DNA from 3 places in the Pseudomonas sp. Irchel s3a10 genome. Region 3 is predicted to be linked to each of the others. Evidence: predicted binding sites of a transcription regulator. Region 3 holds the regulator's gene; each other region holds the start of a gene.
What was found. Region 3 encodes sigma-54, which starts transcription at its own class of promoters, with help from an activator protein. Its sites were predicted from a motif close to ANTGGCATNNANNTTGCTNT; they were not measured.
Positions count from the first base shown of each region.

Region 1 (10,568 bases), on a different contig from region 3:
GCTTCGAACGCCTTCTTGGTCACGAAACGGGTTTGCGGCATAGGGCCGTCTTGAGCGTCAACCAGCAGCAGAACGGAGTCAACCATCGACATTACGCGTTCTACTTCACCGCCGAAGTCGGCGTGGCCCGGGGTGTCCACGATGTTGATGTGGTAGCCGTTCCAGTTGATGGCGGTGTTTTTCGCCAGAATGGTAATACCGCGCTCTTTTTCCTGGTCGTTGGAGTCCATCACGCGCTCGTCGTTGAGCTCGTTGCGCTCCAGGGTGCCGGATTGACGCAGGAGTTTGTCTACCAGGGTGGTCTTACCATGGTCAACGTGGGCAATGATGGCGATGTTACGTAGATTTTCGATCACTTGTGTATCTCGATCAGAGGATTCGGTTTGCTGACAAGTCTTGGCAGCGATTAACAGTAGTGTCCGGCATGGCCGTTACAGCTTGACGGCGGTGTCGGGGGGCCGGTGACGCAGGCCACAGGCAAACAGCCCCGGGCACTTAGCTCGGTCGATAAACGCGCACATTGGCATGCCCCTCACTGAGCAAATGGTGAGCATGCAGGCGACTCATCACGCCTTTGTCGCAATACAGCAGGTACTGGCGAGTCGGATCCAGCTCCTTGAAACGAGCGTTCACTGCGTAGAACGGCATCGTCTGTACTTCTATGCCGGCGAGTTCCAGCGGGTCATCCTCGGCCGCATCCGGGTGACGGATGTCGATGACGATCTGACCGGCCAGCGCTTCGCCGACTTCTTCGATCTGCAAATCCTGGCCCAATTCGTCGATCACTCGATCGATCGGCACCAGCTTGGCGTTTTCGAGCGCACGCTCGAGAACCGCCATGTCGAATTCTTTCTCTTCGTGCTCAACACGGTGGCGCTTGGCGGCGGTCTTCGGATTGACCGAGATGACCCCGCAGTACTCCGGCATGTGCCGGGCGAAATCGGCGGTGCCGATCTCGTTGGCCGTGTCGATGATGTCCTGCTTGTGCGCGACGATCAGTGGGCGCAGGACCAGTTTGTCGGTCACGCAGTCGATCACCGACAGGTTCGGCAGCGTCTGGCTCGATACCTGGGAGATCGCTTCGCCGGTGACCAGCGCATCGATGTGCAGCCGGTCGGCGATGGCCGACGATGCGCGCAACATCATACGCTTCAATACGACGCCCATATGACTGTTATCGACTTTGCCGAGAATTTCGCCCAACACTTCTTCGAACGGAACACTGACAAATAGCACGCGTTGCGAGCTGCCGTACTTCTTCCAGATGAAATGCGCGACTTCCATCACGCCCAATTCGTGGGCACGCCCGCCGAGATTGAAGAAGCAGAAATGCGCCATCAGGCCGCGACGCATGATCTGGTACGCGGCAACCGTCGAGTCAAAGCCGCCGGACATCAATACCAGCGTCTGCTCCAGGGCGCCGAGCGGGTAACCGCCGATGCCGTTGTGCTGGCTGTGGATGACAAACAACCGTTGGTCGCGAACTTCGATGCGAACTTCGATTTCCGGGTCTTTGAGGTCGATTCCGGCCGCACCGCACTCACGACGCAGCTTGCTGCCGACGTATTTTTCAACGTCCATCGAGCTGAACGGATGCTTGCCGGCACGCTTGCAGCGCACCGAGAAAATCTTCCCGGCCAGCACATCGCCGTAGTGCTGTTTGCACTTCTCGGTGATGTCGTCGAAGTCGCCCAGCGGGTACTCGTCGATCTGCAGAAAGTGCGCGACACCCGGGGTGCAGGTCAGGCGCTCCCCCATCTCTTTCAAGGCTTTGGGGTCGGTAACGCGGGTTTCCAGCTCGAGATTGTCCCACACACCGTTCACCACCACGGCCGGGTCCAGATCGCGGAGCACGGCGCGGATGTTCTTGGCCAGCTGGCGGATGAAACGCATCCGGACAGGGCGGCTCTTGATGGTGATCTCGGGGAAGACTTTTACGATTAGTTTCATGAAAACAGCGCGCGCAGGGCCAGCCGAAAAAGGGGGGCGCGGATTATAGCGGAAATTGCTCAAGGTTTAACCAGTTAATATGCAGAAGGTTTCACATGCACCAAAACGGGTCATTTCTGATTTGAAGCGCTACATTAAGGGGCGAGATTTTCGCCTTTATGGCGCTTTGCAGTGCTGCAAGCGTGAATTTGGGGCAAAAAACCCATGCTGGGGCACTGGCATGCAATTTGCTCCCTTGTGAGGCAGGTTGCCTTGGCAGAGTATCTGCGCCGGCATCACCCCTATTAAGGGCATCCACTACCAAGCCCTAAGCCACCCGGAGGACACTATGTCGAAGTCGGTTCAACTCATCAAAGATCATGACGTCAAGTGGATTGATCTGCGCTTCACGGACACCAAAGGCACTCAGCACCACGTGACCATGCCGGCTCGCGATGCGCTGGAAGACGACTTCTTCGAAGTCGGCAAGATGTTCGACGGTTCCTCCATCGCTGGCTGGAAAGGCATCGAAGCCTCCGACATGATCCTGCTGCCGGACGACGATACTGCCGTTCTCGACCCGTTCACCGAAGACGCGACCCTGATTCTGGTTTGCGACATCATCGAACCTTCGACCATGCAAGGTTACGATCGCGACCCGCGCGCCATCGCTCACCGTGCCGAGGAATACCTGAAGACCACCGGTATCGGTGACACCGTCTTCGCCGGTCCAGAACCAGAATTCTTCATCTTCGACGAAGTGAAGTTCAAGTCGGACATCTCCGGCTCGATGTTCAAGATCTACTCCGAACAAGGCTCGTGGATGTCCGACCAGGACATCGAAGGCGGCAACAAAGGTCACCGTCCAGGCGTCAAAGGTGGCTACTTCCCGGTTCCGCCGTTCGACCACGACCACGAAATCCGTACTGCCATGTGCAACGCACTGGAAGAAATGGGTCAGACCGTTGAAGTTCACCACCACGAAGTGGCGACTGCCGGTCAGAACGAAATCGGTGTCAAGTTCAACACCCTGGTGAAGAAAGCTGACGAAGTTCAGACTCTGAAATACGTTGTCCACAACGTTGCCGACGCTTACGGCCGCACCGCGACCTTCATGCCGAAGCCACTGTACGGCGACAACGGCTCGGGCATGCACGTGCACATGTCCATCGCCAAAGACGGCAAGAACACCTTCGCTGGTGAAGGCTATGCCGGCCTGTCCGAAACCGCCCTGTACTTCATCGGCGGTATCATCAAGCACGGTAAGGCCCTGAACGGCTTCACCAACCCGGCCACCAACTCCTACAAGCGTCTGGTGCCAGGCTTCGAAGCCCCGGTAATGCTGGCCTACTCGGCGCGCAACCGTTCCGCCTCGATCCGTATTCCTTACGTCAACAGCCCACGCGGCCGTCGTATCGAAGCCCGTTTCCCGGATCCAGCTGCCAACCCGTACCTGGCTTTCGCAGCACTGCTGATGGCCGGCCTGGACGGTATCCAGAACAAGATCCACCCAGGCGATGCCGCTGACAAAAACCTGTACGACCTGCCGCCTGAAGAGGCGAAAGAGATCCCGCAAGTTTGCGGCAGCCTGAAAGAAGCCCTGGAAGAGCTGGACAAGGGCCGTGCGTTCCTGACCAAGGGCGGCGTGTTCTCCGACGACTTCATCGACGCTTACATCGCGCTGAAATCCGAAGAAGAAATCAAGGTGCGCACCTTCGTACACCCACTGGAATATGAGCTGTACTACAGCTGCTGATCCGGTAGCGCCGCACCACGCGGCGTGACAAAAAGAGGCCTCCTTCGGGAGGCCTTTTTTATTGCCCCCGATTTATGAAGCTACGCAAACCCCCTGTGGGAGCGGGCTTGCTCGCGAATGCGGCGTATCAGTCGCCATCTCTGTCAATGACCCACCGCATTCGCGAGCAAGCCCGCTCCCACAGGGAATTTTTGGCATCTGAATGATCTCCGGATATGGCCCGGGTTGGGCCAACCGCCGCACCTGGCCTATGCTGCACTCCATCGTTTTCTTTCCCGGTCGATTTCATGGGTCGCACCTTTCTCTACATCCTGCTGCTGCTCGCCCTGCCCGCCGCCGCGCAGATTTACAAGTACACCGACGCCAACGGCAACACGGTTTACAGCGATCACTCGCCGGACGGTGTTCAGGCGCAGCCGGTCGAGTTGCCGCCACTCAACCGCGTCGAGCCACAGGCACCGAGCGCGCCAGCGCCCTCCAGCACCGACACACGCCCCGCGGCACGCAGTGTTTATGAAGTGCTGGAACTGACCGGCCTGCCCGACGAGGAAGCGCTGCGTGCCAACAATGGCACTTTCACTGTCAACGTGCTGATCAAGCCGCGCCTGCAGGCGCCGCACCAATTAAGGCTGGTTCTGGACGACGCGCCTTATGGCCAGCCGAGCAACGTGCCGATCCTGCAACTGGTAAATGTCGATCGCGGCGAACATCGTCTAGCGGTACAGGTGATCGACGGCGAAGCGATCATCCAGCAGAGCCCGGCGGTGGTGTTCACCGTGCAGCGGGTGCACAAACCATGAGAGTTGCCTGGCTGATCCTATGTGCGCTGGCACTGCCCGTTTCAGCGGAGGTATTCACCTACGTCGATGCGCAGGGCAATCGCGTCTACACCGACCAGCCGCGCGGCAACGCCAAGCGTGTACCTGTTGCGACCAGCAATCGCATGTCGGCCAACCCCACATCTGCTGCACCGATCAGCGCTGCAAAAAAGGTCGCGGAACAACCGCTGTTCCACTACGACATGCTGCGCATCCTGATCCCCGAGCCGGACGCGACCCTTCGCAGCAGCGCGGGCGAGGTGATCGTCAGCGTCACCAGCGAGCCCGGCCTGCAGCAGGGCCATCGCTATCGCCTGCTGCTGGACGGCCAAGCCACTGGCGAGCCGAGCCTGAGTCCGGTATTCCCGCTGAGCAACATCGACCGGGGCAGTCACAACCTGTCGGTGGAAATCCTTGATGAACAGGGTCGCACTGTCGAGCGCACCGCCAACCAGCCATTCCACATGCTGCGCATCTCGCTGGCGCAGAAACGCCAGGTCAAACCCTGCGTCAGCGAGGACTACGGCGTGCGCCCGGAATGTCCGCTGAAAGACAAACCCGCCGAAGAAAAAAACCCCTTCCTGCGCTTCTTCTAACGCCATTCAGCTTTACGCACTATATTGGTGCAATAGACTGCACCGTACCCAGATTCCAACCCATTTTGGTTCGAAACTTCCCGTTCGAGCTGGCACCCTGCCACTCAAACGAGCGTCAAACGCCTGTTTCACGGGTTGAACGCTTCTTTTCGGAGCCTTGGTTTGGTTTTTGCATTTTCCGTTTAACGACGCCTGCTTCTTGCGCACGCTCCGCCCCCAAAAGAGGCTCCGATGACTATTAGCGACGCAATCCACCGTTTGCTGCTCGACAACCTGACCACCGCTACCATTCTGCTCGATGCCGAACTGCGCCTTGAGTACATGAACCCGGCGGCCGAGATGCTGCTGGCCATCAGCGGTCAGCGCAGCCATGGACAGTTCATCAGCGAGTTGTTCACCGAGTCCACGGAGGCGCTCAACTCGCTGCGCCAGGCGGTCGAACAGGCACACCCGTTCACCAAGCGCGAAGCGATGCTCACCGCCCTCACCGGCCAGACCCTGACCGTGGACTACGCGGTGACGCCGATCCTCAGCAACGGCGCGACCATGCTCCTGCTGGAAGTGCACCCGCGTGACCGTCTGCTGCGGATCACCAAGGAAGAGGCGCAACTGTCCAAGCAGGAAACCAGCAAAATGCTGGTGCGCGGCCTCGCCCACGAGATCAAGAATCCGCTCGGCGGGATCCGGGGCGCCGCGCAGTTGCTGGCCCGCGAACTGCCGGAAGACAGCCTGCGCGACTACACCAACGTGATCATTGAAGAGGCCGACCGCCTGCGCAATCTGGTCGACCGCATGCTCGGCTCGAACAAGCTGCCGTCGCTGGCGCTGTGCAACGTCCACGAAGTGCTGGAGCGCGTCTGCCAACTGGTCGAAGCGGAAAGCCAGGGTTGCATCACCTTGGTGCGCGACTACGACCCGAGCATTCCCGACGTATTGATCGACCGCGAACAAATGATTCAGGCCGTGCTGAACATCGTGCGCAACGCGATGCAGGCGATCAGCAGCCAGAACGAGCTGCGTCTGGGCCGCATCAGCCTGCGCACCCGGACCATGCGCCAGTTCACCATTGGCCACGTCCGCCATCGTCTGGTGACCAAAATCGAGATCATCGACAACGGTCCGGGGATCCCTGCAGAACTTCAGGAAACCATCTTCTTTCCCATGGTCAGCGGCCGCCCGGACGGTACCGGGTTGGGCCTGGCCATTACCCAGAACATCATCAGCCAGCACCAGGGCCTGATCGAGTGTGACAGCCACCCCGGCCACACCACGTTCTCGATCTTTCTGCCACTGGAACAAGGAGCCACATCGACATGAGCCGTAGTGAAACCGTGTGGATCGTCGATGACGACCGTTCTATCCGTTGGGTTCTGGAAAAAGCCTTGCAGCAGGAAGGCATGACCACGCAGAGCTTCGACAGCGCCGATGGCGTGATGAGTCGTCTGGCCCGTCAGCAGCCCGATGTGATCATTTCCGACATCCGCATGCCGGGCGCCAGTGGCCTCGACCTGCTGGCACGCATCCGCGAACAGCACCCACGGTTGCCGGTCATCATAATGACCGCTCACTCCGACCTGGACAGCGCCGTCGCGTCCTATCAGGGCGGCGCGTTCGAGTACCTGCCCAAGCCGTTCGACGTCGACGAGGCGGTATCGCTGGTCAAACGCGCCAATCAGCATGCGCAGGAACAGCAAGGCCTGGAAGTGGTGCCGGCGCTGACCCGCACCCCGGAAATCATCGGCGAAGCGCCGGCGATGCAGGAAGTGTTTCGCGCCATCGGCCGCTTGAGCCACTCCAACATTACCGTGCTGATCAACGGCGAATCCGGTACCGGTAAAGAACTGGTGGCCCACGCCCTGCACCGCCACAGCCCGCGCGCGGCCTCGCCATTCATCGCGCTGAACATGGCGGCGATTCCCAAGGACCTGATGGAATCCGAGCTGTTCGGCCACGAGAAAGGCGCATTCACTGGCGCGGCCAACCTGCGTCGCGGCCGCTTCGAGCAGGCGGACGGCGGCACGCTGTTCCTCGACGAAATCGGCGACATGCCGGCCGACACCCAGACCCGTTTGCTGCGGGTGCTGGCCGACGGCGAGTTCTATCGCGTCGGCGGGCATGTGCCGGTCAAGGTCGATGTGCGGATCATTGCCGCGACTCACCAGAATCTGGAAACCCTGGTGCACGCGGGGAAATTCCGTGAGGACTTGTTCCACCGCCTCAACGTGATCCGCATCCACATTCCGCGCCTGTCGGACCGTCGCGAAGACATCCCGACCCTGGCCAAGCACTTCCTCAGCCGCGCCGCGCAAGAACTGGCGGTGGAGCCGAAGCTGCTGAAAAGCGAAACCGAGGAATACCTGAAGAACCTGCCATGGCCGGGCAACGTGCGGCAGTTGGAGAACACCTGCCGCTGGATCACCGTGATGGCCTCCGGGCGCGAAGTGCACATCAGTGACCTGCCACCGGAACTGCTGAGCCTGCCGCAGGATTCGGCGCCAGTGACCAACTGGGAGCAGGCGCTACGCCAGTGGGCCGATCAGGCGTTGGCCCGTGGCCAGTCGAGCCTGCTCGACAGCGCGGTGCCGGCGTTCGAGCGGATCATGATCGAGACTGCACTGAAGCACACGGCCGGTCGTCGTCGCGATGCGGCGGTATTGCTCGGCTGGGGGCGTAATACCCTGACGCGCAAGATCAAGGAACTGGGGATGAAAGTGGATGGCGGGGATGACGATGAGGGGGATGAGGGCTGATCAACGCCCCCTGTGGGAGTGGGCTTGCTCACGAAAGCGCTGTTCATGAAACGTATCAGTGACTGACGCGACGCCTTCGCGAGCAAGCCCGCTCCCACAGTGGCCCCGCCGTGCACCAACCTAATGCACTTGACCCGTGATCGGGCATCGCAGCCTGTGCAAAAACCATCCAGGCAAGACTGAAAAAACCAGCCAGTAAAAACACGAAAGCCCCGATTTACGGGGCTTTCGTGCATCTGAAGCTTTTTTCTGTTTCCAAATACTAAAACTGGCACGCCCCCTGCAATAACCTTCACAGGTAATTCGATTCACCACCCGTTTCGGGGACCTTGGTACAGGCAGGCCGGGGATTCCCCTCTTTACACCGGGTTCAAACCGCAACGCGGCGAACCCACCCTTTTGGGATCCTTGGTACAGGCAGGCCGGGGGTTCCCTCTTTACACCGGACCGACGCTCTCAGCGAAGTCCACCCCGTTTTGGGAACCCTGGTACAGGCAGGCCGGGGATTCCCGCTTTTATTGCTCCCGGAGATGGATCTCCAGCCGCCAGCGGTCATCGACCTGGCTGCCGGCCCAGTCCCCCCGCAGCGGCCGCGCCGCCAGCACCGTCAACAACAGCCCACCGTCACTCACTCGAGTACGCCAGTTCACATCCTTGCCATTGAGCTTGAGCTGGCCCTTTTGCGCGCGGCCTTCTGCCTGGAACAACAGGGCCACGGTGCCATCGATGATTTCGCCATGCAGCTTCGGCTCGTTGTTGAACCACACCACCAGGCCGTCATCGGTAACCTCGACCTGCTGCAGCACACTGGGGTCCGGCATGGTCAGGCGACCGATCATCAAACCGACCATCAAGCCGACAATCGCCAGCGAACCGATCACCCGCGGGAATAGTTTCGAACGGTTGTCCACAGGCGGCGTAGAATGCCGCTCATCTTTACCTTCGGAGCCGTGCATGTTTCACGTCATCCTTTTTCAACCAGAAATTCCGCCGAACACCGGCAACGTTATCAGGCTGTGCGCCAACAGCGGCTGCCACCTGCATTTGATCGAACCGCTGGGTTTCGAGATGGACGACAAGCGCTTGCGCCGGGCCGGTCTCGACTACCACGAATATGCCACGTTGCAGCGCCACGCCGACCTCGCCAGTTGCCTTGAGAGTCTAGGCAACCCTCGGCTGTTCGCATTTACCACCAAAGGCTCGCGGCCGTTTCACGATGCCGCATTCGTCCCGGGCGATGCATTCATCTTCGGCCCGGAAAGCCGTGGCCTGCCGCCGGAAGTGCTCGACGCGCTGCACGCCGAACAGCGCCTGCGCCTGCCGATGCGTGAAGGCTGCCGCAGCCTGAACCTGTCCAACACCGTGGCGGTGGCCGTTTACGAAGCGTGGCGGCAGAACGACTTTAAATAACACCGAATAACAAATGTGGGAGCGGGCTTGCTCGCGAAGGCGTCGGATCAGATGACATTGATGTCGCCTGACACTGCGCTTTCGCGAGCAAGCCCGCTCCCACATTGGACTTGCGTCGTCGCTCAGATACTTACTGAACGGTCGGCGTCTCGCCCGCAGCCTGCATGCGCTGCAGCTCTTGCGCGTACAGGGCGTCGAAGTTTACCGGAGCAAGCATCAGGGCCGGGAACGAACCACGGGTCACCAGGCTGTCCAGGGTCTCGCGAGCGTACGGGAACAGGATGTTCGGGCAGAACGCACCCAGAGTGTGGCTCATCGAAGCCGCGTCCAGGTTCTTGATCAGGAAGATACCGGCCTGTTGCACTTCAGCGATGAAGGCCACTTCGTCACCGTTTTTCACGGTCACCGACAGGGTCAGCACGACTTCGTAGAAATCGCCTTCCAGCTCTTTCTGGCGAGTGTTCAGATCCAGACCGACGGTCGGGTCCCACTGCTGGCGGAAGATCGCCGGGCTTTTCGGGGCTTCGAAGGACAGATCGCGTACGTAGATGCGCTGCAAGGAGAATTGCGGTGCGGTTTCTTCTTCGCTGGCTGCAGTGTTCTGTTGGTCAGTCATCTCAGATCCTTTCTGATCTTGGGTCTTTTAGGGATTGCTGTACGTGGGTGCAGCCGTTCAGGCCTTGAGCAACGCGTCGAGCTTGCCCGCGCGCTCCAGGGCATACAAATCATCACAACCGCCGATGTGCTTTTCGCCGATCCAGATCTGCGGCACCGACGTGCGTCCGGCCTTCTGGCTCATGGCAGCACGAATCTGCGGCTTGCCATCGACCTTGATCTCTTCGAAGGCCACACCTTTGTTCGCGAGCAATTGCTTGGCTCGCATGCAATAAGGGCAGTAGTCGCTGGAGTAGACGATGACTTCGCTCATATCACTTCACCAGCGGCAGGTTGTCGCCTTTCCAGCTGGAGATCCCGCCGGACAGCTTGGCAGCGGTGAAGCCGGATTTCATCAGCTCGCGAGCGTGGGTACCAGCAGTCTGGCCCAGGGCATCGACCAGAATGATGGTCTTGGCCTTGTGCTTTTCCAGCTCGCCGGTACGCGCAGCCAGTTTGTCTTGAGGAATGTTGATCGCGCCAACGATATGGCCGGCGGCGTAATCTTTCGCCGGACGGATGTCCACCACCACGCCTGCGTCCTTGTTGACCAGTGCGGTCAGCTCGCCGGTGCTCAGGCTTTTACCGCCGCCCTGCATCGTGTGCGCCAGCAGCAGAGCCAGCAGTACGACGAAGATACCGACAAGAATGTAGT
Region 1 is NZ_FYDR01000004.1:205,254-215,821, reverse strand. It holds gene typA (translational GTPase TypA) at 1-356, opposite strand, end outside; gene thiI (tRNA uracil 4-sulfurtransferase ThiI) at 496-1,950, opposite strand; gene glnA (glutamate--ammonia ligase) at 2,279-3,685, shown strand; gene CKW11_RS13905 (DUF4124 domain-containing protein) at 3,973-4,485, shown strand; gene CKW11_RS13900 (DUF4124 domain-containing protein) at 4,482-5,099, shown strand; gene glnL (nitrogen regulation protein NR(II)) at 5,331-6,416, shown strand; gene ntrC (nitrogen regulation protein NR(I)) at 6,413-7,849, shown strand; gene CKW11_RS13880 (hypothetical protein) at 8,365-8,805, opposite strand; gene CKW11_RS13875 (tRNA (cytidine(34)-2'-O)-methyltransferase) at 8,804-9,259, shown strand; gene secB (protein-export chaperone SecB) at 9,390-9,875, opposite strand; gene grxC (glutaredoxin 3) at 9,933-10,187, opposite strand; gene CKW11_RS13860 (rhodanese-like domain-containing protein) at 10,189-10,568, opposite strand, start outside.
Region 1: glnA (glutamate--ammonia ligase) is a predicted target of sigma-54. The motif match lies at 2,165-2,184, and genes of this name have one in related genera.

Region 2 (10,568 bases), on a different contig from region 3:
CCGGCAAGGCAAGCCCCGCAGCGTTCAGCCGATCACTTAAAACAGCTCGCCTTTCGCGGCTTTCTCCAGCAGCAGCGCCGGTGGCGCAAAGCGCTCGCCGTACTGCTCGGCCAGATACTGCGCGCGTGCGACGAAGTCCTGCACCCCGTACTGATTGATGAACTGCAACGCACCACCGGTCCACGGCGCAAAACCAATGCCGAAGATCGAGCCGATGTTGGCATCCGCCGTCGAGGTGAGCACGCCCTCCTCCACGCAGCGCACGGTTTCCAGGGCCTGCACGAACAACAGCCGGTCACGCACATCCTTCGGCGAAATCTGCCCGTCGGCCTTCTCGAAACACGTCTTCAATTCGGGCCACAGATGCTTCTGAGCGCCGGCCGGGTAATCGTAAAAACCACCGCCGGCGGCTTTGCCCGGACGCTTGTATTCGTTGAGCAGCAAGTCAATCACAGCGAATGCCGGATGATCTGTCAGCGGTTTCCCTTCGGCTTGCAGGTCTTTGGCCGTTTGCTGACGGATATGGCTCATCAGGCTGAGGGAAACTTCGTCGGAGATCGCCAGCGGCCCGACCGGCATCCCGGCCTTGCGCGCTTCGGTCTCGATCATCGGCGCGCTCACGCCCTCGCCGAGCATGGCGATGCCTTCATTGGTGAAGGTGCCAAACACCCGCGAGGTAAAGAAACCGCGACTGTCGTTGACCACGATCGGGGTTTTCTTGATTTGCAGAACAAAGTCGAAACCGCGCGCCAGGGTTTCAGCACTGGTCTGCGCACCTTTGATGATTTCCACCAGCGGCATTTTGTCCACCGGGCTGAAGAAGTGCAGACCGATGAATTTGCTCTGATCGGGTACTGCGGTCGCCAGTCCGGTGATCGGCAACGTTGAAGTGTTGGACGCAATCACCGCGTCAGAACCGACAATTTTTTGCGCTGCCGACGAGACCTTGGCTTTGAGTTCGCGATCCTCGAACACAGCCTCGATGATCAGATCGCAACCCGCCAGATCTGCATCATCTTCAGTGGCGTGAATCCGCGCCAGCACCGCCTCGCGTTTTTCAGCGGTCATCTGGCCACGGGCGACTTTCTTGTCCAGCAGCGCCGCCGAATGGGCCTTGCCCTTCTCGGCCGCCGCCAGGTTGATGTCCTTGAGCACCACGTCGATGCCGGCCGAGGCACTGACGAAGGCAATCCCGGCCCCCATCATCCCCGCGCCCAGCACACCGACCTTGCGCGTGACATACGGCGCGAACCCTTGCGGGCGCGAGCCACCGGCGTTGATCTCGTTGAGCTGGAACCAGAAGGTGCCGATCAGGTTTTTCGAGATTTGCCCGGTGGTCAGTTCGGTGAAGTAACGGGTTTCGATCAGGTGCGCGGTGTCGAAATCAACCTGCGCGCCTTCCACCGCCGCACACAGAATCTTCTCTGGCGCCGGCAGTGTGCCCTGAGTCTTGCTGCGCAGGATCGACGGCGCTATCGCCAGCATCTGCGCGACTTTCGGATTCGACGGTGTGCCGCCGGGGATCTGATAGCCCTTCGCATCCCAACGCTGCACAGCGCTCGGGTTGGCGACAATCCAGGCGCGCGCCTTGGCCAGCAACTCGTTATGATCCGCCGCCAGTTCATCAATCAGACCGGCCTGCAACGCCTGCTGTGGGCGCACCTTCTTGCCTTCGAGCAGATACGGCAAGGCTTTCTCGATGCCGAGCATGCGCACCATGCGCACCACCCCGCCACCGCCCGGCAACAGACCAAGGGTCACTTCCGGCAGACCGAGTTGCACCGAGGCGTCATCCAGCGCCACCCGGTGATGGCAGGCCAGACAGATTTCCCAGCCACCGCCGAGCGCCGCGCCGTTGATCGCCGCGACCACCGGTTTGCCGAGGGTTTCCAGGGTGCGCAATTGCCCCTTGAGGCTCAGCACCATGTCATAGAAGGCTTTGGCTTCGGGTTTGCCGACCTTGATCAGCTCATTGAGGTCGCCGCCGGCAAAAAAGGTTTTCTTCGCCGAGGTGATGATCACCCCGGCGATACTGTCTTTGTCCGCCACCAGCCGCGCAACGCAGGCGCCCATGGCCTCGCGGTACACGGCATTCATGGTGTTGGCGCTCTGGCCCGGCATGTCGATGGTCAGCACGACGATGGCGTCCTGGCCTTTTTCGTAACGAATGGCTTCGCTCATAACAAGGTTTCCTTGAAGTCGGGGCTCAGAGGCGTTCGATGATGGTGGCAATGCCCATGCCGCCGCCGACACACAGCGTCGCCAGGCCGTAGCGCAGGCGCCGGGCTTCCAGTTCATCGAGCAAAGTGCCGAGGATCGCGCAACCGGTGGCACCCAGCGGGTGGCCCATGGCGATGGAGCCGCCGTTGACGTTGACCTTGTCCGGGGCCACCGCCATGTCCTTGATGAACTTGAGCACCACCGAGGCAAACGCCTCGTTGACCTCGAACAGATCGATGTCTTCCACGCGCAAGCCCGCCTTGGCCAAAGCCTTGCGGGTGGCCGGTGCCGGTCCGGTGAGCATGATGGTCGGGTCAGTGCTGGTGACCGCCGTGGCGACGATGCGCGCCCGCGGTTGCAGGCCGAGCGCACGACCCTTGGCTTCGGAGCCGATCAACATCAGCGCCGCACCGTCAACGATCCCGGAGCTGTTGCCCGGCGTATGCACGTGGTTGATCCGCTCGACGTGGCTGTAAACCCGCAGTGCCGTGGCGTCGAAACCCATCTGCCCGATCATTTCGAAACTCGGCTTGAGTTTGCCGAGACCTTCCATTGTCGATCCGGCGCGAATGAACTCATCGTGATCGAGCAGGATGATGCCGTTCTGATCCTGCACCGGCACCAGCGATTTGTTGAACGAGCCATCAGCCCGCGCGCGTGCGGCTTTTTGCTGCGAGTGCAACGCGTAGGCATCGACGTCCTCACGGCTGAAACCTTCCAGGGTGGCGATCAGATCCGCACCAACGCCCTGCGGGGTGAAATGGCTGTGCAGGTTGGTCTGCGGATCCAGCGCCCAGGCACCGCCGTCGCTGCCCATCGGCACCCGCGACATCGACTCGACGCCACCGACCACCACCAGATCCTCGAAGCCCGAGCGCACCTTCATCGCGCCGAGGTTGACCGCTTCCAGACCCGAGGCGCAGAAGCGATTGATCTGCACGCCGGCGACGCTGACGTCCCAATCCGCCACCTGCACCGCGGTCTTGGCGATGTCGGAACCTTGATCGCCGATCGGCGTGACGCAGCCGAGCACCACGTCATCAACCTGACTGGTGTCCAGCGCGGTGCGGCTCTGCAGTGCGGTCAACAACCCCGCGACCAGATTCACCGGTTTGACGCTGTGCAGCGCGCCATCGGCTTTGCCTTTGCCGCGGGGCGTGCGTAACGCATCGAAAATCAAAGCTTGGGTCATGACGGCCTCGAACCTGTGCGGTGAGTGAAATTCGTGGTGTCACTGTTGTCCCGCGCCGTCGAGGATTCAATGACCACAGCGCTCAATGACGTTGACGCGCACGCTCAGACGGACGGTCATTCACCCGCAGGTGAACCGGTTCAGGTCAGCGAGTTGTCTAGCAAGCGGGCGGCGAAGAAGCTGGCATTTCGCCTCATGCCTTTTTTATCGCTATCAGCAGCAAATACATACGAAATGGATCTAAGTCGCGCGTGACGCGGGCTCTAAGGTAGTACATGTACGTCAGGGTCGTCGGGTTTTGCCGGGGCCGACGTTCTTCAACAGGAAGTGCAGCGTTTGCCGTCATGGATATGCAGGCAGACATCAGGAAATAACAATAAAGGCGGTCAAGCCATGTTCAAACAACCGAAAGTTCGTCAAGCCGGGCTCATTCTTTTCGCCACCACGCTGTTGCTGATTTTGCCGAATCTGACCAAGGTCATCGGCTGACTCAACGGCCAGGCGCACGCTATCGCCAGCAAAAATATGACTGGCCCGCTACCCGGGCCAGCGTGGCTGTGCCAACCTTTGCGCACTTCCACGACATGGACGGCGATCATTTGAAAACGCTCATTGTGTTCGGGGCTTTGCTGCTGAGCATGCCCTTGTCTGCCGCACAGCTGGAGCTGCAGTTGGGCGCAACCAGTCGCACCTGGCAGACCGAGGAATTGCTCAAGCATCCTCAGGTACAAACCCTCACCATCAAGAACGATGTCTCCTACAAGAAGGACATGACTTATCGCGCCGTACCCGTGGCGGCGCTGCTCACCGGGATCAAACCGGACGATCACCTGCAAGCAGTGGCGCTGGACGGGTTTGCCGCCGAACTGAGCGCTGCACCGCTGCTCAATACCAACGGCGCGCGGGCGTGGCTGGCGATCGAGGATCCGACGCAACCGTGGCCACCGCTGTCCGAAGGCAAACACAGCGCCGGGCCGTTCTATCTGGTGTGGACTGACCCGCAGGCCGGCAACATCAGCCCGGAGCAATGGCCATTCGAAGTGGCGAGCATCAAGCGCATGGCGCCGGTCGCCGAGCGCTTCCCTGCGCTGTTACCGGATCCCAGGCTGAAAGCGGATGACCCGGTGAATCAGGGTTTTGCGCTGTTTCAGAAAAACTGCCTGGCCTGCCACCGGTTGAACGGTGCGGGGGATGCGCAGTTCGGGCCGGATCTGAATATTCCGTACAACCCGACTGAGTATTTCGGCGCGGACTTCCTCAAGCGCTACATTCGCGATCCGCAGAGTTTGCGCCAGTGGCCGCAGGCGAAGATGCCGGGGTTTTCCGCGGATGTGTTGCCGGAGGGGGATTTGCAGTTGCTGATCGGCTATCTGCAGCACATGGCTGGGCGCAAGGTTAAGCCCTGACGACATTCCCCTGTAGGAGTGAGCCTGCTCGCGATAGCGGAGTGTCAGTCACTGATCCTTAAACTGACGACCGCTATCGCGAGCAGGCTCACTCCTACAAGGGTTACGTGTGAACCCGTTATTGTTGTTGCACGGAGATAACCGGCGTCGGCGACACGAACACCTTCGCATGCATCTGCTCACAACCACCGCCCCGGCGCATGCCGCGCACCGGGCAGGCGTCCAGATAATCCAGGCCCACCGCCAGTTTCAGGTGCCGCTCCGGGCGGGCCAATTGGTTGGTCACGTCAAAGCTGTACCAGGCGTCATCCAGCCACGCTTCGGCCCAGGCATGACTGGCCAGGTGCTCGGCGTCCTCGCTGTACAGATAACCCGACACATAGCGCGACGGAATCCCCAGGCTGCGTGCACAGGCGAGAAAGGCATGGGTGTGATCCTGGCAAACCCCGGCGCGCCCGGCGAAGGCTTCGGCGGCGCTGGTGTCGACCTCAGTCGAACCCGGCGTGTAGCTGATGTGCTGGTTCAAACCGTGCATCAGGTCGATCAGCGCAGTGCGATCGCGCCGCTGCTTGCAGGATCTCTCGGCAAACGCCCGTAGTGCTTCGTCCGCCTCGGTCAGCCGGGTGAAACGCAGAAACGGCAGCGCCGACTGGCTCTCATGCTCGGCCTCGCGCAATTCGTCGATATCGACCTGGCCACGGGCGCCGATGATGATCGCTTCGTGCGGCTCATCCATGGTCAGCACATGCAGAATGTTGCCGAACGGATCGAGCTGGGCGCGCACCGGACGCGGCAGGTCGAGTTGCCAGCTCAACACGTGCTGACGCTCGCTGTCGTGCGGGGTCAGGCGCAAATACTGGATGCTCGCCCGCACCTGATCTTCATAGTGATAGGTGGTCTCGTGGCTTATGGAAAGTCTCATGCAGCCTCCAGGTATGAACTGTGAATCGCGTTGCCCAACTGGCGCACCAGCGGGATGAATTCGGTGAGCCAGGCGTGCAGGCCTTCGGCGAGGATTTCGTTGATGCCGGTGTAGCGCAGGCGTGCGTCCATCTCAGCGGCGAGGCGCTGTGCCGGACGGCCATTGGCACCCGGTAACTGGGCGAGGATCTGGTCGATTTCCTCGGTGCAGGCGCGCAGCGAGCGCGGTACATCGGCACGCAACAGCAGCAGTTCGGCGACATGCCGGGCGCCGGGGGCGTCGCGGTAGATCTCGGTGTAGGCCTCGAACGATGACAGTGCCCGCAGCAGCGCACTCCACTGGTAATAGGCGTGGGCGGTGCCGTCACTGACCGCTTCGGCCTGATCGCCGGCCATTTCATAGCGCGCATCGAGCAGGCGCAACGTGTTATCCGCACGCTCGATGAACGTGCCCAGACGAATGAAACGGAACGCATCGTTGCGCATGATGGTGCCGTAGGACGCGCCACGGAACAGGTGCGAGCGCTCCTTGATCCACTCGCAGAAACGGCTCATGCCGTAACGGCTCAGGCCCTGTTCGGCAATGCCGCGAATCTCCAGCCAGGTGGCGTTGATGTTCTCCCACATGTCCGCGGTGATACGCCCGCGCACCGCATGAGCACTGGCTCGCGCGGCGCCGAGGCAGCTGTAGATGCTCGCCGGGTTGGCTGCGTCGAGGGCGAAGAAATGCAGCAGGCGTTCGGCATGCAGTTCGCCGTGACGCTCCAGATAATCATCGAGGGTGCCAGTGATCAACAGCGGCATGGCCAGTTCGTGCAAACCGTCGCCGCGACCGTCCTGCGGCATCAGCGACAGCGAATAGCTGATATCGAGCATCCGTGCGAGGTTTTCCGCCCGCTCCAGGTAACGCGACATCCAGTACAGATCCGAGGCAGTTCTACTTAACATGGCAAGCTTCCTTCAATCCTCGACCACCCAGGTGTCCTTGGTTCCGCCGCCCTGGGAGGAATTCACCACCAGGGAGCCTTCACGCAGGGCGACACGGGTCAAACCGCCGGGCACGACCCGGGTTTCGCGGCCAGACAGTACAAACGGACGCAGGTCGATATGGCGCGGCGCAATGCCGTTTTCGACAAAGGTCGGACAGGTCGACAGCGACAGCGTCGGCTGCGCAATGTAAGCGTGGGGCTTGGCCTTGATCCGCTCACGGAACGCATCAATCTGCGCCGTGGTTGACGCCGGCCCCACCAGCATTCCGTAACCACCGGAGCCCTGGGTTTCCTTGACCACCAGATCCGGAAGATTGGCCAGTACATGGGAAAGTTCCGAGGGGTTGCGGCACTGCCAGGTCGGCACGTTTTTCAGGATGGGTTCTTCGTCGAGGTAGAAACGGATCATCTCGGTGACAAACGGGTACACCGATTTGTCATCCGCCACACCGGTGCCGATGGCATTGGCCAGCACCACGTTGCCGGAACGGTAGGACGACAGCAGCCCCGGTACACCGAGCATCGAGTCGGGGTTGAATGCCAACGGATCGAGGAACGCGTCGTCGAGACGGCGGTAGATCACGTCCACCGCTTTCGGTCCGTCGGTGGTGCGCATGAAGACCTTGTCGTCACGCACGAACAGGTCGGCGCCCTCCACCAGTTCAACGCCCATTTCCCGTGCGAGGAAGGCATGTTCGAAGAACGCACTGTTGAAGCGGCCCGGCGTCAGCACCACCACACTCGGGTCGTCGATCGGGCTGGAGCTCTTCAGGGTGTCGAGCAACAGGTTCGGATAGTGATCGATCGGTGCGATGCGCTGGGCGGCGAACAGCTCCGGGAACAGGCGCATCATCATTTTGCGGTCTTCGAGCATGTAACTGACGCCGCTCGGGGTACGCAGGTTGTCTTCGAGCACGTAGTAGGTGCCGTCGCCGTCGCGCACCAGATCGACGCCGGAGATGTGCGAATAGATGTCGCGGTGCAGATCCAGGCCCTGCATCGCCAACTGGTACTGCTCGTTGGCCAGCACCTGTTCGGCGGGGATGATCCCGGCCTTGATGATGCGCTGCTCGTGATAAAGGTCGGCGAGGAACATGTTCAACGCCTTGACCCGCTGGATGCAGCCGCGCTCGACGATCCGCCACTCGCTGGCGGGAATGCTGCGCGGAATGGTGTCGAACGGAATCAGGCGCTCGGTACCCTGCTCGTCGCCATAGAGCGTGAAGGTGATCCCGGCCCGGTGGAACAGCAGATCGGCCTCGCGTCGCCGTTGCGCCAGCAACTCGTCAGGCGTGTCGGCCAGCCAGCGGGCGAACTCCCGGTAATGCGGGCGGACCTGGCCGCCGGCATCGTACATTTCATCAAAATAGGTGCGGATCATGCCGTACTCCTTGTCACCCGGACCTACAGGCCTTCGCAAGGCCCGTGCCATCGGCATAAACGCTTTGATTTCAATCGGTTGGATAATCACGCCAGCAGCACCGCACCATTCCTGTGCGGCAATTGCTCCAACCGGATTGCCCCCGCTTCATTGCGACGCATTGCATCGCCTATCACCAGCATAGTCAGAGTTGATTTCACCGCTCGCACGGAGCTGCGGATAATCGGCGCATCCGCTGAAAACTTCCCCCGGTGAAGGTTTCAGCTCCACTGATCCGGACTGCCCGCGCAGTCCCCGCAGGCCTTAACCCTGACCGGTTTCCGCTCCTTATCGGTCTTCCCTTTTAGCCACCCTCTCCGGTGGCTTTTTTTTGCCTTTCTGAAATGTTTTGAAAGCAAAAGCAAAAGATCGCAGCCTCCGGCAGCTCCTACAGGTGATTGTGTAGGAGCTGCCGGAGGCTGCGATCTTTTGCTCTTTGAAACGACAACGGCCAACCCGAAGGTCAGCCGTTGCTCAATACCTGAAACCAGAGATCAATTCAGACGATGGCGGTTACGCACCTCCTGCTTGACGCCCCAGCCCTCGATGATGCCGCCCAGCGGCTCGACCACGGCAGAAAAACCCTGCTCGAAATCGCCAATGTCGTCATAGGTCGCGTACATCACTTTGCTCAATTCCAGCGACCAGGCGCCATCGTCGCGCGCGCTGACCTGGGCATTGATGGATTCACCACGAAATTTGCCTGCCGCCCTGCGCGCCCGCTCCTCGTCCGGGAAAATGGCGTAGAACTCGATGGGATGGAATCGGGAAAAGTCGAAGCCGCCTTCTTTCATGCGGCGCAGAACATTGCTGCTGATGTCTTCTTGATAGGCTGTGCTCATGAATCGTCCCCCTCGGATAGATGGATAGACTTTCCGTATTCCCGCCCCGGGCCTTACAGGCCAAAAGTACATCGGCAAACAGGTTGCCGGCGGGAAACAAGCATGTAGCTGACAAGACCAGACCTTAGCGATTCGTTCGCTGATCTCGCTTGCAGAGTAGCCCCAAGATAGAGCTGCTGCCAAGGCCTGGTTTACAAGATGACAGGAAGTGTTCAGACAGGTGTGATGCTGCGGATTTCGATGCCGTTCTGGGTCTTGAGGTTTTTCACCCCGGCATCGGCGGTGCGTCCTTCCAGATCGTTCAGATCCAGTTGGGCGGCGACCGGAAGAAGCCGCTCCTTGATCAGCCGTGCAGCTTCATCATCGGACGGGCATTCCTCACGTTCGAAGATCTCATCAACGATTTCACCATGATCATCCACGAAAGTGACTTTCCACTTTTGCATCGGTGCCTCCTCGATCAAACCCGCAAATGGGCTTACATCTATCTCGACTGTGTACGCCGAAAGTTGGTTCAAAAGGATTACAACGGGCAGAGATGAACAAAACGACATCTAGCGCACGGCCAGGCAAAAGTGGGAGCGGGCTTGCTCGCGAAAGCAGTGTGTCAGGCAACATTTTCGTTGAATGCCACATCGATTTCGCGAGCAAGCCCACTCCCACAGGGGTTTTGCAGCGCTCTTTTAGTCGTTGCTTGGCTTGTTGATCGCCTGCAACACGTACTGCGGCAGTGCAAATGCGCCGATGTGGATTTCCGGATTGTAGTAGCGGGTGACGATGCCGCTGCCGATGAAGCGCTGTTGCAGGGTTTCACGGCTCAGTTTGCGGTAGGCAGGGTTGGTCGAACCCCAGGCGAAGGTCATCGAACCGCCGATGTAGGTCGGCACCGCTGCCTGATAGAAGTGCCAGTCCGGGAACAGGCTGCGCAGGCGACCAGCGGTGGTTTTGACTTCGTCGATCTGCATGAACGGCGTGCCGTTCTGAGTCACGAGGATCCCGCCTTCGTTCAGGCAACGGTGGCAGGCCTGATAGAAGTTTTCCGAGAACAGCACTTCGCCCGGGCCGATCGGGTCGGTGGAGTCAGAGATGATCACGTCGAATTTTTCCGTGGTGGTGGCGACGAAACGCATGCCGTCGTCGATCACCAGGTTCAGCCGTGGATCGTCGTAGGCGCCCTTGGAGTGGTTCGGCAAGAATTCCTTGCACATGTCGACCACGGTGCCGTCGATCTCGACCATGGTGATGTGCTCGACGCCGGCGTGCTTGGTCACTTCGCGCAGCATGCCGCCGTCGCCACCGCCGATGATCAGCACGCGCTTGGCGGTGCCGTGAGCGAGGATCGGCACGTGAGTGAGCATTTCGTGGTAGATGAATTCATCGGCTTCGGTGGTCTGGATCACGCCGTCCAGCGCCATCACCCGGCCCATGCGCGGGTTCTGGAAAATCACCAGGTGCTGGTGTTCGGTGCGCACTTCGTGCAGCAGTTTTTCCATGCGAAAACGCTGGCCGTAGCCTTCGTAGAGGGTTTCCAGGTACTCGCTGGTTTTGGTAACGGTCATGGTCAAGTGCTCCGATGAA
Region 2 is NZ_FYDR01000014.1:9,557-20,124, forward strand. It holds gene CKW11_RS25955 (3-hydroxyacyl-CoA dehydrogenase NAD-binding domain-containing protein) at 37-2,181, opposite strand; gene CKW11_RS25960 (acetyl-CoA C-acetyltransferase) at 2,207-3,412, opposite strand; gene CKW11_RS25965 (cytochrome c) at 3,997-4,818, shown strand; gene CKW11_RS25970 (transglutaminase family protein) at 4,937-5,740, opposite strand; gene CKW11_RS25975 (alpha-E domain-containing protein) at 5,737-6,687, opposite strand; gene CKW11_RS25980 (circularly permuted type 2 ATP-grasp protein) at 6,700-8,109, opposite strand; gene CKW11_RS25985 (ribonuclease E inhibitor RraB) at 8,643-8,990, opposite strand; gene CKW11_RS25990 (hypothetical protein) at 9,203-9,436, opposite strand; gene speE (polyamine aminopropyltransferase) at 9,674-10,549, opposite strand.
Region 2: CKW11_RS25980 (circularly permuted type 2 ATP-grasp protein) is a predicted target of sigma-54. The motif match lies at 8,142-8,161, and genes of this name have one in related genera.

Region 3 (10,568 bases):
ATGACACGGTGAAGAAGCTGGCCAGTGCCGGTCGCGCTACCGGTAGCAAAGTCACCGAAGCACGTCCGCGTATCGACATGGTGATCCAGCCGAAGAAGAAAACCGACGAGAAAACCCAGTAATGGCAACTCTGAAAGCTCAACACCTGGCCAAGGCCTATAAAAGCCGCCAGGTTGTGCGCGACGTCAGCCTGTCGATCGACAGCGGCCAGATCGTTGGCCTGCTCGGCCCGAACGGCGCGGGCAAGACCACCTGCTTCTACATGATCGTCGGCCTGGTGCAGGCCGATCAGGGCCGAGTACTGATCGATGATCTGGACGTCAGCCATCAGCCGATGCACGGCCGTGCCAAGGCCGGTATCGGCTATCTGCCGCAGGAAGCATCGATTTTCCGCAAACTGTCGGTGGCCGATAACATCATGGCCATCCTCGAAACCCGCGCGGAACTCGATAAGGCCGGTCGTCGCAAGGAACTGGAAAGCCTGTTGCAGGAGTTCCACATCAGCCACATCCGCGACAACCTCGGCATGAGCCTGTCCGGTGGTGAACGCCGCCGGGTGGAAATCGCCCGCGCCCTGGCGACCGCACCGAAATTCATCCTGCTCGACGAACCGTTCGCCGGTGTCGACCCGATCTCGGTCGGCGACATCAAGCAGATCATCCACCACCTCAAGGCCAAGGGCATCGGTGTACTGATCACCGACCACAACGTGCGTGAGACCCTGGATATCTGCGAGACCGCCTACATCGTCAACGACGGTCAACTGATCGCTGAAGGCGATTCGGCGACCATCCTTGCCAACGATCTGGTGAAGGAAGTGTACCTGGGCCACGAGTTCCGCCTCTAAAGCGCGATCACATTCGGCCAGCCGATCGGGTGCTGTAACGTTGAAGCTGATTTTTTATACGCTTTTATTGTTACAGCGCTCTAGGCAAACACGACAGTTTCAGGCATATAATTTGCTTAAGTTTGGCGCTCCGGCGCCCTGTAGTGGATGGCGCATGCGCGCCGGCGAATAAGGTGTTAAGCCCCTGCCATGAAACCATCGCTAGTCTTGAGAATGGGCCAGCAGCTGACGATGACACCGCAGCTGCAACAGGCCATCCGCCTGCTCCAATTGTCGACCCTGGACCTGCAACAGGAAATCCAGGAGGCCCTGGAATCCAATCCGATGCTCGAACGCCAGGAAGAAGGCGACGACTTCGACAATACCGATCCTTTGGCCGACAACGCCGAACAAAAACCCAACACCGACATTCAGGAACCGTCCTATCAGGAAGCCGCCCCGACGGTGGACAACCTGGAAGATGGCGAATGGAACGAGCGCATTCCTAACGAACTGCCCGTTGATACCGCCTGGGAAGATGTCTACCAGACCAGCGCCAGCAGCCTGCCCAGCAGCGATGACGACGAGTGGGACTTCACCACCCGCACCTCCGCCGGGGAAAGCCTGCAAAGTCATCTGCTATGGCAATTGAATCTGGCGCCGATGTCCGACACCGACCGCCTGATCGCCGTGACCCTGATCGATTGCATCAACAATCAGGGCTACCTCGACGAAACCCTAGAAGAAATTCTCGACGCCTTTGATCCGGAGCTCGACATCGAGCTGGACGAGATCGAAGCCGTTCTGCATCGCATCCAGCAGTTTGAACCCGCCGGCATCGGCGCGCGCAACCTCGGCGAATGCCTGCTGCTGCAACTGCGTCAGCTCCCGGCCAAGACCCCGTGGCTCAACGAAGCCAAACGTCTGGTCAGCGATTACATCGATCTGCTCGGCAGTCGCGACTACAGCCAGTTGATGCGGCGCATGAAGCTCAAGGAAGACGAGTTGCGCCAGGTCATCGAACTGGTGCAAAGCCTCAATCCGCGCCCGGGCTCGCAGATCGAATCGACCGAAGCCGAATACGTGGTGCCCGACGTTATTGTGCGCAAGGACAACGAGCGCTGGCTGGTTGAGCTGAACCAAGAGTCGGTGCCCCGTCTGCGGGTCAATGCGCAGTACGCCGGTTTCGTCCGTCGCGCCGACACCAGTGCCGACAACACCTTCATGCGCAATCAGCTCCAAGAGGCGCGCTGGTTCATCAAAAGCCTGCAAAGCCGCAACGAAACGCTGATGAAAGTGGCCACCCAGATTGTCGAGCATCAGCGCGGCTTCCTGGAATATGGCGATGAAGCCATGAAGCCGTTGGTCCTGCATGACATCGCCGAGGCGGTCGGCATGCACGAATCGACGATTTCCCGGGTCACCACCCAGAAATTCATGCATACCCCGCGCGGTATTTATGAACTGAAATACTTTTTCTCCAGCCACGTCAGCACCTCCGAAGGCGGCGAATGCTCGTCCACGGCGATCCGCGCGATCATCAAAAAACTGGTTGCGGCGGAAAATCAGAAAAAGCCGTTGAGTGACAGCAAGATCGCTGGTTTACTGGAGGCACAAGGCATTCAGGTGGCTCGCCGCACCGTCGCCAAGTACCGCGAATCCCTCGGGATCGCGCCTTCGAGCGAACGCAAGCGGTTGATGTAAGCCACGTTACAGCGTTCCAGTGGCAGGCTCTTCGGCCTGCCGCTTTATGCACTGGCAACGAAGGAGAAGCTGTATGCAAGTCAACATCAGTGGACACCAACTGGAAGTGACCGAACCTCTGCGCACCTACATCAACGAGAAACTCGAACGATTGGAGCGCCATTTCGACAAGATCACCAACGTGCAGGTCACGATGTGTGTCGAAAAGCTCAAGCAGAAAATCGAAGCCACCTTGCATATACCCGGCAGCGAAGTGGTCGCCAACGCAGAAGATACCGACATGTACGCTGCGATCGACTCACTGACCGACAAGCTGGATCGCCAACTCAAAAAGCATAAGGAAAAGACCCAGAGCCTCCTTCAGGGCGCAACCGGTCGTTAACACCCCCAACCCATGATCCGACTTGAAAGCATCCTGACCCCCGGCCGTTCCCTGGTGAACGTGCCGGGCGGCAGTAAAAAGAAAGCCCTCGAACAGATTGCCAACCTCATCCATAAAGAAGTGCCGGATCTGGCCATGCAGGATGTTTTCGAGAGCTTGGTAGCCCGTGAGAAACTCGGTTCCACCGGTTTCGGCAACGGTATCGCCATTCCCCACTGTCGCCTCAAAGGCTGCGAATCGCCTATCAGCGCGCTGATGCACCTTGATGCCCCCATCGATTTCGATGCCATCGACGGCGCACCGGTCGACCTGCTGTTTGTTCTGCTGGTCCCGGAAGCGGCCACCGATGCCCACCTGGAATTACTGCGCCAGATCGCCAGCATGCTCGATCGCAAGGAAGTGCGCGAAAAACTGCGCAGCGCACCGAGCAACGAAGCCTTGTATCAGGTCGTCCTGAGCGAGCAGAACGGTCATTAATCATGCGTTTGATCATCGTCAGTGGCCGTTCCGGCTCGGGTAAAAGCACCGCCCTGGATGTCCTTGAGGACAACGGCTACTACTGCATCGACAACCTGCCGGCCGGCCTGCTGCCGGAACTCGCCGAACGCGCCCTGATTCACACCGAGCTAACCCAGCCGCTGGTGGCCGTGTCGATCGATGCGCGCAATCTGCCGAGCCACCTGTCGCGTTTCCCCGAACTGCTTGAAGAAGTCCGGGCCCGGCACATCCAGTGCGATGTGTTGTATCTGGATGCCGACGATGAAACCCTGCTCAAGCGCTTTTCGGAAACCCGCCGACGCCATCCGTTGAGCAATGCCGATCGCTCGCTGGCCGAGGCAATCAACGATGAGACCGCCCTGCTCGGCCCGATCGCCGATCTGGCCGACCTCAAGGTCAACACCACCAATCTCAATCTGTACCAGTTGCGTGACACCATCAAGCTGCGACTGCTGAACCAGCCGGAGCCGGGCACGGCGTTTCTGGTCGAGTCGTTCGGCTTCAAGCGTGGCATGCCAGTGGACGCGGATCTGGTGTTCGACGTGCGCTGCCTGCCCAATCCGTACTGGAAACCGGAACTGCGTGCACAATCGGGTCTCGACGCACCTGTCGCCGAGTACCTGGCTGCACAACCGGAGGTTGAGGAGATGTTCCAGGACATCTTCGGCTACTTGAACAAATGGCTGCCACGCTTTGCCGCGAGTAACCGCGCCTATGTCACCATTGCCATTGGCTGCACCGGCGGGCATCACCGTTCCGTTTACCTGACTGAACGTCTGGGTCAGGCCCTGCAGAAAACCCTGAAGAACGTCCAGGTTCGCCACCGCGACCTCACTTAAAGGATTCACACCGCGATGCCTGCTCGTGAAATCGAAATCATCAACAAATTGGGTCTGCATGCCCGAGCGTCGGCCAAGTTCGTCGGGGTGGCGGGCCAGTTTCCCGATTGCACCATCAGAGTAGGCCGCACCCCGGAAAACACGGTGGACGGTAAAAGCATCATGGCGATGATGATGCTGGCTGCCGGCAAAGGCACCAAAATCTATCTGAGTACCGAAGGCCATCAGGAACAGGAAGCGCTGGATGCATTGGTGGCGTTGATCAACAACTACTTCGATGAGGGTGGTTGATAGTCAAAAGACCAAAAGATCGCAGCCTTCGGCAGCTCCTGCACTGGAATCCAGATCCCTGTAGGAGCTGCCGGAGGCTGCGATCTTTTTTTCAGCCCAGTGCGGTATCCATCACCATCATCAGACAAAACCCGATCAGCAAGCCAAGACTGGCCAGCTTGTCATGACCATGGCGGCGCGATTCCGGAATGACTTCGTGAGTCACCACCAGCAACATCGCCCCCGCCGCCAGCGCCAGCCCCAATGGCAATAACAGCTCCGCCAGACTGACCAGCCAGGCACAGAGCAGTGCAAACATCGGTTCGACCAGCCCTGACGCCGCACCGATCAAGAACGCCTTTACCCGCGACATCCCCGCCCCGGCCAGCACCAGCGCAATCACCAACCCCTCCGGCACATCCTGCAAGGCGATGCCCATCGCCAGACTGTCGGCATCCGGCATGCCGCCGCCAGCCGACACACCCACCGCCATGCCTTCCGGGATGTTGTGGGCAATGATGGCGAAGACGAACAGCCAGATTCGCGGCGGAATCACCGGGCGCTCAGGGGTACCGACAAGCATCTCCGGTGAGGCGCCGGACAGTTTCAGATCCACCAGATACAGAGCGAACGCACCGAGCATGATGCCGAAACAGATCAGCCCGCTGGAAGCCCACGGTGTCAGGCCCAGACTTTCGGCGGCGGCAATGCCCGGCACGATCAGCGAAAACGCGGTCGCCGCCAGCATCACCCCGGCGCCGAAACCCAGCAGCGTATCGCTGAGCCTCTGCGGCATGCGCCGGATCACCAGCACCGGTACCGCGCCAAGCGCCGTGCCAAGGGCGCAGATCGCGCCACCCTGCAAGGCCCGCGACAGCTTCGGCTGCAGATCGAGCCATTCCAGCCCGTGCGCCGCCAGCAACGTCATGCCCGCCAGCAGCAACAGCGACCCGACCGCGTAACGAAACATGCGCCCACCGCCAATCGCCAGTGTTTCAGTGCCCATAGTCAGCCCTGGATCGTTTTTATAGAAGACTTAAACCAGTGCAGCCTGATAGCGAGCAGCAACTTCCGGCCAATTGATCACGTTGTAGAACGCATTGATGTATTCCGGGCGACGGTTCTGATAACGCAGGTAGTAGGCGTGTTCCCAGACGTCGAGACCCAGTATCGGCGTGTTGCCGTTCATTAACGGACTATCCTGGTTGCCGCTGCTTTCCACGATCAGCTTTTTCTCGGGAGTGACGCTGAGCCAGGCCCAGCCACTGCCGAAACGGGTCAGTGCGGCTTTGGTGAAGGCTTCCTTGAAGCTGTCGAGACCGCCCAGCTGCTCCTCGATCGCCTTGGCCAGCACGCCGTCGGGCTTGCCGCCACCGTTGGGCACCATGACTTCCCAGAACAACGAATGGTTGGCATGCCCGCCACCCTGATTGATCACGGCCGCGCGGAGTTTTTCCGGCAACTGCTGAACGCTGGCGACCAGTTTTTCCACCGGCCATTCGGCGTACTCGGTGCCTTCGACGGCGGCATTGAGGTTGTTGATGTAGGTCTGGTGGTGCTTGGTGTAGTGAATCTCCATGGTTTGCGCATCGATGTGCGGTTCCAGGGCGTCGTAGGCGTACGGCAAGGCAGGCAAGGTAAAAGCCATTTCAGTGGACTCCATGATGATGTGAGGCTGACGCGCGGCGTGCGTTGCCGGTGTCCGGGTGCAGCAGGCGCTGGGTGCGCGGGTATTCGCCGTGCTCGCTGATGAAATTCAGCAGTTCGACGTAGGTCTTGCTGCTCTGGCGCAACGCCGCTTCCCGCAGGGCCGGGCGCAGGCGCTCGTCCTGCATGGTCTGCAATAGCCGCTGATGAATCGCACAGAGGTACTCGGCGCTCTCCTCCGGCTGATTCAGGCGCAAGTGCAGATCCGCCAGGTTGTGGTGGGAGATGACGCAGGCCGCCACCGCTTCATCGGCATCTGCCCAGCGCTCGAACAATACTTGCGCCAGCGCCAGGGCTTGCAGGTAAGCCTCGCGGGCATCAATCAGCTCGCCGAGCATGAAGCAGCGATTGGCCCGTTCGATCGTGCGTTTCCAGTGCTCCATGGTGAACCTCCAAAGCGGTTGCGGGGTTTACACGCCGCCGGCGGTGAGTTTCTCGGGGTTGAGCAACTCTTCCAGTTGGCTGCGGGACAGATCGGTATGTTCCAGCGCGACGTCGATCACCGGGCGCCCTTGTCTGTAAGCCTGCTTGGCGATTTCGGCGGCCTTCTGATAGCCGATGATCGGGTTGAGCGCGGTGACCAGAATCGGGTTGCGCGACAGCGCTTCCTTGAGCCGCGACTCGTTGACCTTGAAACTGGCAATCGCCTTGTCGCCGAGCAGACGACTGGCATTGGCCAGCAGTTCGATACTGCTCAGCAGGTTCTGGGCGATGATTGGCAGCATCACGTTCAGTTCGAAATTGCCCGACTGGCCGGCGATGGTGATCACCGAATCGTTGCCAATCACTTGTGCGGCGACCATGGCGGTGGCTTCCGGGATCACCGGGTTGACCTTGCCTGGCATAATCGAGGAGCCCGGTTGCAGGGCTTCCAGCTCGATTTCGCCGAGGCCGGCGAGCGGGCCGGAGTTCATCCAGCGCAGGTCGTTGGCAATTTTCATCAGCGACACGGCGGTGGCTTTGAGCTGGCCGGAGACGGCGACGGCGGTGTCTTGGGAGCCGATCAGCGCGAACAGATCCTTGCCCGGAGTGAATTGCACATTCGTCAGTTGGCTCAACTGGCGGCTGAAACGCGCAGCGAATTCCGGATGAGCATTGATCCCGGTGCCGACCGCCGTACCGCCCTGCGCCAGCGATTGCAGGCTCGGCAGCAAATCCTGCAGATGACCGATATTGGCCTTGAGCTGCTGCGCCCAGCCATTGAGCACCTGGCTCATGCGCACCGGCATTGCGTCCATCAAGTGCGTGCGGCCGGTTTTGACGTGGTGGTGCACCTGTTCGGCTTTGTTTTCGATGACCTGCACCAGGTGCAACAGCGCTGGCAGCAACTGTTCATGCAGGGCCAACGCCGCGCTGACGTGGATGGTGGTTGGAATGATGTCGTTGCTGCTCTGGCCGCAATTGACGTGATCGTTCGGGTTGACCGGCTCGCCAAGCAGACGGCTGGCAAGGTTGGCGATCACTTCGTTGGCATTCATGTTGGAACTGGTGCCGGAACCGGTCTGGAAGATATCCACCGGAAAATGCTGCATGAAATCGCCTTCGAGCAGGCCTTGCGCGGCATCGCTGATGGCTTTGCCCTGGCCGGCGCTGAGCTGGTTGAGTTCGACGTTGGCCCGCGCGGCGGCGGCTTTGGCGAGGATCAGCGCACGGATGAATTGAGTTGGCATCGGCTTGCCGCTGATCGGGAAGTTATCCACTGCGCGCTGGGTCTGCGCGCCGTAGAGAGCGTCCACCGGCACCTGCAGTTCGCCCATGCTGTCGCGCTCAATACGAGTCTTGGTCATCGGTAAATCCTTGGACTAATTCAATGAGAGGAATCGAGGGAAGCAACTCGCAGGTCGCCAGTTGCCAGGTGTAGCGCTGCCAGCGCTGGAGCCGGCAGTTGCACAGCGACAGGCGCTCCATTTCACGCAACGGGCGCCAGGCTTGATCGAGACACAGGCTGCGCCAGTGCCACGGCAAGGCGATGTCGCTGGCCGTGTCGAGCAGCAAACGGAAGGAGGTTTCAGCGATGGTCCACGGGGAAGTCGCCGTGCAGCAGGCCAGATAACGGCCTTCGGCCAGGTAATGTTCGATCAGGCGTGGTTCATCGGGATCCATCGCGCAACGGATCTGGCGACTCATCCAGCGCCAGCTTTCGAGGTATGGCTGGTCGTGCAAGGCAGAACTCATGATCCGGGACTCGTTCGGAGATGAGATTCATTATTAGATGATAATGAGAACCAAAACAAGAGTACCTTTGTAGGAGCTGCCGCAGGCTGCGATCTTTTGATTTTGCTTTCACACACAAGATCAAGAGATCGCAGCCTGCGGCAGCTCCTACAGGGAGGACATGAAAAAGGCGCGCCATCCGGGGGGATGGCGCGCCTTTTTTGTTGCCGCCGGGTTTTAGCTACCCGCGACAGTCATCCGCTCGATCAACACCGAACCCGTGCGAATATTGCTGCGCAGCTCCAGATCATTACCGACTGCAACGATCTGCTTGAACATGTCGCGCATATTGCCGGCGATGGTCACTTCCTGCACCGCGAACTGGATTTCGCCGTTCTCGACCCAGAAACCCGCCGCACCACGCGAATAATCGCCGGTGACCATGTTCAAGCCATGGCCCATCAACTCGGTAACCAACAAGCCACGGCCCATGCGCTTCAACAGCGCCGCCTGATCTTCATCACCGTGAGTGACGAACAGGTTGTGCACGCCACCCGCGTTGGCGGTGCTCGGCATGCCGAGTTTGCGCCCGGAGTACGTGCCGAGGATGTACGACACCAGCTCGCCTTTCTCGACGAACGGTTTGGCGTAGGTCGCCAGACCATCACCGTCGTAGGACGCACTGCCCATGGCGCGCATCAGATGCGGACGCTCATCGATGGTCAGCCATTCCGGGAACAGCTTCTGCCCCAGCGTGCCTTCGAGGAACGACGATTTGCGATACAGACTGCCGCCAGACACCGCCGACAGGAAGCTGCCGAACAAACCTCCCGCCAGTTCAGCGGAAAACAGCACCGGCACTTCGCAGGTTGGCACCGGACGCGCGCCCAGACGACTCGCGGCGCGTTGCGCGGCACGCTGACCGATGCTCACGGGATCCGCCAGCAGGCTGCCCTGACGATTGACGTCATACCAGTAATCGCGCTGCATCTGGCCATCGGCTTCGGCGATCATCACGCAGCTCAGGCTGTGCCGGGTCGACGCGTAACCGCCGATGAAACCGTGGCTGTTGCCATACACACGGCAGCCCTGATGGGTGCTGAGGGTGGTGCCGTCGGCGTTCTTGATTCGCGCATCGGCGTCGAACGCCGCGGCTTCGCAGAGCAACGCCTTCTCGATGGCCTGCTCTGGGGTGATGTCCCATTCGTGGAACAGATCGAAATCCTGCACATCCCTGGCCATCAGCGCGGCATCGGCGAGACCCGAGGCTTCGTCTTCAGAGGTGTGTTTGGCGATCGCCAGTGCGGCAGCGACGGTTTCGCGAATCGCGTCCGGACCGGTGGCGGAGGTGCTGGCCGAGCCTTTGCGCTGGCCGACATACAAGGTGATGCCAAAGCCCTGGTCGCGATTGAATTCGACCGTCTCGACCTCACGCTGACGCACCGACGTCGACAAACCCTGCTCCAGCGACACCGCGACTTCACAGGCGCTGGCGCCCTGACGCTTGGCTTCGGCGATGATCTGCTCGACCTGCTCCTGCAGTGCCGGCAATGCTTGCGGGCCGACGCTTTGAACTGCACTCATGCTCATCTCCACTCAAATTCTGCTTTCGGCTGGGGTCATCGAGCGACCGGGCCGGACAAGCGGCCCCCGACTGGTTATCATGGCGGCGTTTCTTTGCGGACTGCCACCATGGTTGATTCTTACGACGACTCCCTCGATACGGGAGAAAAAAGCAAATCTCAGGTCAAACGCGAGCTGCATGCTCTGGTTGACCTTGGCGAGCGCCTTACAACACTCAAGCCCGACTTGCAGGCAAAACTGCCATTGACCGACGCCTTGCGCCGGGCCTTGGCCGATGCGCCGAAGCACACCGCGAACATCGCGCGTAAACGCCACCTGCAGTTCATCGGCAAACTGATGCGCGATCAGGACACTGACGCGATTCTGGTCCTGCTCGATCAACTCGATGCCTCCACCCGTCAGTACAACGAGCGTTTCCACAACCTCGAACGCTGGCGTGACCGCCTGATCGCCGGTGACGATGCCGTGCTGGAGAAATTCGTCGTCGAATACCCGGACGCCGATCGCCAGCAACTGCGTTCCCTGATCCGTCAGGCTCAGCACGAGGTTGCACACAACAAACCTCCTGCTTCCAGCCGCAAGATCTTTAAGTACATCCGTGAGC
Region 3 is NZ_FYDR01000009.1:48,906-59,473, reverse strand. It holds gene lptA (lipopolysaccharide transport periplasmic protein LptA) at 1-122, shown strand, start outside; gene lptB (LPS export ABC transporter ATP-binding protein) at 122-847, shown strand; gene CKW11_RS22860 (RNA polymerase factor sigma-54) at 1,037-2,530, shown strand; gene hpf (ribosome hibernation-promoting factor, HPF/YfiA family) at 2,604-2,912, shown strand; gene ptsN (PTS IIA-like nitrogen regulatory protein PtsN) at 2,925-3,389, shown strand; gene rapZ (RNase adapter RapZ) at 3,392-4,249, shown strand; gene CKW11_RS22840 (HPr family phosphocarrier protein) at 4,265-4,540, shown strand; gene CKW11_RS22835 (ZIP family metal transporter) at 4,632-5,525, opposite strand; gene CKW11_RS22830 (superoxide dismutase) at 5,556-6,167, opposite strand; gene CKW11_RS22825 (hypothetical protein) at 6,169-6,609, opposite strand; gene CKW11_RS22820 (aspartate ammonia-lyase) at 6,637-8,013, opposite strand; gene CKW11_RS22815 (FagA protein) at 7,994-8,401, opposite strand; gene pmbA (metalloprotease PmbA) at 8,618-9,964, opposite strand; gene yjgA (ribosome biogenesis factor YjgA) at 10,073-10,568, shown strand, end outside.